Regions from separate parts of the Dehalobacter restrictus DSM 9455 genome, predicted to be linked through region 1. Evidence: riboswitches for the same ligand, from Rfam matches in the RefSeq annotation. Region 1 holds a riboswitch; the other holds the start of a gene.
What was found. Region 1 has a riboswitch for cyclic di-GMP ahead of DEHRE_RS09310 (golvesin C-terminal-like domain-containing protein). Riboswitches for the same ligand answer to the same signal wherever they lie in the genome.
Positions count from the first base shown of each region.

Region 1 (2,204 bases):
GATCTGACAAAGGTGTCTGTATTAAAACGGAATACTTCGTCCCAAGTTTGAAGATCGGTGGTTTGGTAGACGACACTCGTGTAATTGCCGGCAGAATTTTTCACATTGGTTAACGCATACAGACTGTTGCCTCTGATGAGCAGATCTGCAGGGACAGCCGAAGTCTCAGGGAATATCACCTTTGTGGATTCATTGATGCTTTTGGCAATATACATAGAATCGGGAAGCCAGTGAGAGGTGGTGATCCGGTTATTTAGATATACAAGTTTATTTTGGAAGGTTGTAGGTTTTTTCATATAGTAGACGTAGGACGAAGTGAGGCCATTGGCGAAATTGGTTGAATAGATCTGTCTAGCGGAGCTGCTGTCAGTGATTCCAAGCATTGAGACATACTTGGTGTATGATGTCGTGATCGAAGTTGGCTTCATGTACATCATCTTTCCTGAAGCATACAGTGTTTGATTCAACTCAAAGAGGGAAGTGGCCCAGGAACCATAAAATGTAAAGCCAAGAGGAACCCGGCTGGTCCAAGTTTTCCCCATATCATTGGAGACAAGAACTTCGCCCCAACCTGTTTTACTGGTTCCGCAGGCTGCATAAAGCTGACCGTTATAGAGTGCCATGTCGAAAACATGAAGTGCATTCGGAATGGTTGCGTTTTTGAGCCATTGGTCATTATCTTCAAGGGTATAGAAATTGCCATTGTTCCAATCTCCCCGTGAATCGGTGCCAGGGATGTAGAGTTTGCCGTCCAGTACTTTATATTGGGCGATTTCCTCTTCATCAACGGTATATTGCGTGATGAATTTTTGGGCGGATGGCTCATAGTAGATGACCGGGATCGGACCGGCGTTCGTATTAAAATCACCATGGGCGAGATAAATACGGTTGTTATAGACCTGCATGTCCCAGACATTCTTGGCAAAAGTAGCTTTGTTGAACGGGTTTCCCAGTAATTCCACCTGGGGGGTTACATCTTTAACTGTAGTCGCAGCAGAAACCATTTTGTCGGTATGAACAGCGAAGCACGTGTTCACAATAAGTGTGAAGCTGAAGATTCCAGCGGCGATTTTTGTGATACGTTTCTTAATCATTGGTCTCTTCCTTTCCAAACTAGATAAAAATACAAAAAGCAACTGGTTCCCCAGCTGCCGCCAGCTTAGTTTTTTTATATTCATTCTAGCTGAAAAAACAGATGACTATATAAAAACTAATTTGGCAACTGGCTGTCATAGGGAATCCCCTTAGACCCTTTAGCTTTGCGCCACAGCCTTTCGACTGTTTTGCCTTGAGCAAATGTTTTGTAGATCATTCCTTTCATCTCCTATTTTATTCCCAGTTGGAAAATAACGCGATAATTTACGTTATTTTGTTAAATTTATGTATTTTTTGTAATAAACTTACTTAAAGTTACTATATCAAGCCGAATGACAAAATTCAATAGGATAAACGGACTAGGGTATTGGGATTTTGTCCTATTTAAAAAAAGATAATATCTTAGCGAATATTACATAAAAAGAATTATCAAGTAGAAATTTTAACGGAACTATGGCACTATAATAGTATGTTCCCAAAATATCAGGAGAAAAGAATGATTATTCAAGATGAAATTAAAAAAGGAATAGTTTTTGTTCGCTGGATAAAACCGGATGTTCTCCCCTTTCTTCCCAGGCTCATCGTCATTCTGCTGATTACTTCGACAGGGGCACTTTTCGGTGTTGCAAACGCCATACTCTCCAAGCATATGATTGACTACGCGATTGCAGGAGAACTGGCTTATGCCGGTATGGCCGGTGCTGCTTTAGGCGGTGCGATACTTCTTAATATCATGTTATCGATTGCCGGGTCACTGCTTTCTGTACGCGTCAGCGAAGGCTTTTCCAACGCCCTGAGGCAGCGTTTTTTCAAAAGGATGATGGTGACAGAATGGCTGCCGCTTTCGAACTATCATAGCGGGGATCTGATGACACGGTTGACAAGTGATGTCAATAACATCTCCAGTTGTATTATTAGTGTGATCCCGGGTATTGTGGCATTAGGCGTGCAGTTAGTGGGTTCTTTTGTAACCTTGCTTTATTATGAGCCGCGATTGGCAGTAATTGCGTTCATACTGGGACCTTCGACCGTGTTGTTCAGCCGGATCTGGGGCCGAAAGATGAAGAACTTGAATCATAAAGTGCAGGAATCGGAGAGTATCTACCGCT
Region 1 is NZ_CP007033.1:1,941,306-1,943,509, reverse strand. It holds gene DEHRE_RS09310 (golvesin C-terminal-like domain-containing protein) at 1-1,094, opposite strand, end outside; cyclic di-GMP riboswitch class I at 1,215-1,298, opposite strand; gene DEHRE_RS09305 (ABC transporter ATP-binding protein) at 1,592-2,204, shown strand, end outside.

Region 2 (2,204 bases), 1.4 Mb from region 1:
TATTTGGCCACTAATATGGATAATACGGACCCGTGGATCTATTGCTATAACCTCAAAACTAAAAAAGCTGATAAACTATATCCATCCGAAGGCGGTTTCGGAAATTTGTTTATTCAGAATATTGATAGTTATTCTATGGTGGACAGCACTGCTCTGGTGTCAATTAAAAATAATCAGGTTAGCAATAAGGTTTTATTTGAGGACTGGAAACAGAAAAATCAACAATATAAAGCCTGTGATGCCATTGCCAATCCCCGTACCGGTAAAGTAGTTCTCGTGGACAATAATACAAAAAAGTGTACATTAACCGACTTGAATTTGGAAAAGGCAGTAGATTTGCCTTTTATGGGAGTGTATAGTGCTTGCTGGGCCGACGACAACAACATCATTTTTGGGGCCTTTGATAATTTTAAGGAGCGTCAGGGCAGTGCTGTCATTACATACAATATTCAGAACGAAGTGACAGCAAAAACCTATCTTGGGGATGACCAGGTTTTTGTTGGTCCCGGACGAGACTCCGATGATTATTGCGAGTTTGCGTACCAGGATGATTACCACGGCTCTCCGGGGGCTTTGGGGGTAATTGGCTATGCTCAAAATAAAATCATTTTTTTTGAATTTAAAAATATAGCAGATATGGACTTTCAATATCATTGGATCATTGCGGCAGCAACTGAGAAACCGATCGACTGGGAAGCGTGGGGGAGGACAACTGAGGGAACAGTACGCCTGTGCGTTTATGATGTGGCTACGAACGCCTATATTATTAGAGACAAGGCTTTACCCCGTCCGGCAGGAATGATCGTTTCACCGGATGGAAGGACAATCGTTTATAAAACCTTCGGGAAAGACTATATCAACCGGGAGAAATAATACTATCTTATATTTATTTATATATTCAGCTGGACAGTGATGATCTTGGGTCATCAAAGTCAGCAGCTCTTCTTTAGAATATGAACGATAAAGGGCAAACCTGTCCAAAGACAGGGACGCAAAGCCGTAGGGTCTAAGGTGCTTATCCGCACAATGACAGCCTGGCTGCCGAATGATTTAGAGCAATATATAAACCATGAATTTTATTAATGATTGTTCATACGCCATTGTAATTATTAAAACCTTCTGGAGATAAAAGGGAAATGATTAAAACAAAAAAATACAAGGTTTTATGTGGTATTCTCTTCCTGGTTATACTGGTAATCATCTTGGCGGCATGCGGGAATACTAATTCATTAAATGAAGGGGAAAATGTGATTTCTAAAGATAAAGATAATATTTCTTTAAAGATTAAAAATACAAAAAGCATCAGTATTCATGACATAGTCAGTAGCAGTAGCAACAGTATTGTCCATATCACAGACCCAGAAATCATCAATCAGATGGAGAGCTTATTCAACAAAGCCTCTTTTATCAAATGCACAGATAGCATACAAGCACCCCTCCTTTACATTAATTTTTCCAACGACAGTAGCTCAATCAGCTTTTTTGTTTACGCAAATGACATTGTAGATATTGACGGAACAAAATACAAATCGAAGGATATTACCTTCGATGCGATCAATATGTTTTATCTCAAGAAAAAATAGGGCTGCGCGCACATTTATAACATTTTCATACGACAAACATCAGTTTCAAGCTACTTACCGGGGCAATTCCCGGTTTTTCTTTTCTGTTTTCCGTAAGAGGCCGAGCATTTTTAGTATGCGACGGTTCATTTTTGCAGAGTTATATTGGTCCAAACAATTTAGAATTTCATGAGATAATTACAAAAAAATATCCAAATAATGTCACAAAATCCTCCTTTGATTTGTTCTATTGTCATAGTAACAAAATTAAAGGAGGATTTTTATGTTAACAAAAAAACTTGTATCGTTTGGAATCTGCATGTTGCTCCTGTTTTCGTTTTCAGCACCGCTGCTTGCGGCAAATGAAAGCCCTACGCTCACATCTCCAATAGGGGTGAGGTATGTCTACGTTAACAAGGCAAGCAGTACATTGTCGATTTCTTCTAATGGAACAGCCAGTATCAATGGTTATGTGCAAAAGACGCCTTCGGGCACGAGCATTCAACTTACATCAACTCTCCAGCGTTATTCAAGTGGATCATGGGCAACGGTAGCAAGTTGGTCAACAACTTCCGCATCATCCTCTGCTTCCATATCACAAACCTATACGGTTTACAGTGGTACGTACAGAGTGGCAACGTA
Region 2 is NZ_CP007033.1:424,601-426,804, forward strand. It holds gene DEHRE_RS02055 (hypothetical protein) at 16-873, shown strand; cyclic di-GMP riboswitch class I at 957-1,046, shown strand; gene DEHRE_RS02060 (hypothetical protein) at 1,137-1,583, shown strand; gene DEHRE_RS14290 (hypothetical protein) at 1,846-2,204, shown strand, end outside.
Region 2: another riboswitch for cyclic di-GMP. It lies ahead of DEHRE_RS02060 (hypothetical protein); the one in region 1 lies ahead of DEHRE_RS09310 (golvesin C-terminal-like domain-containing protein).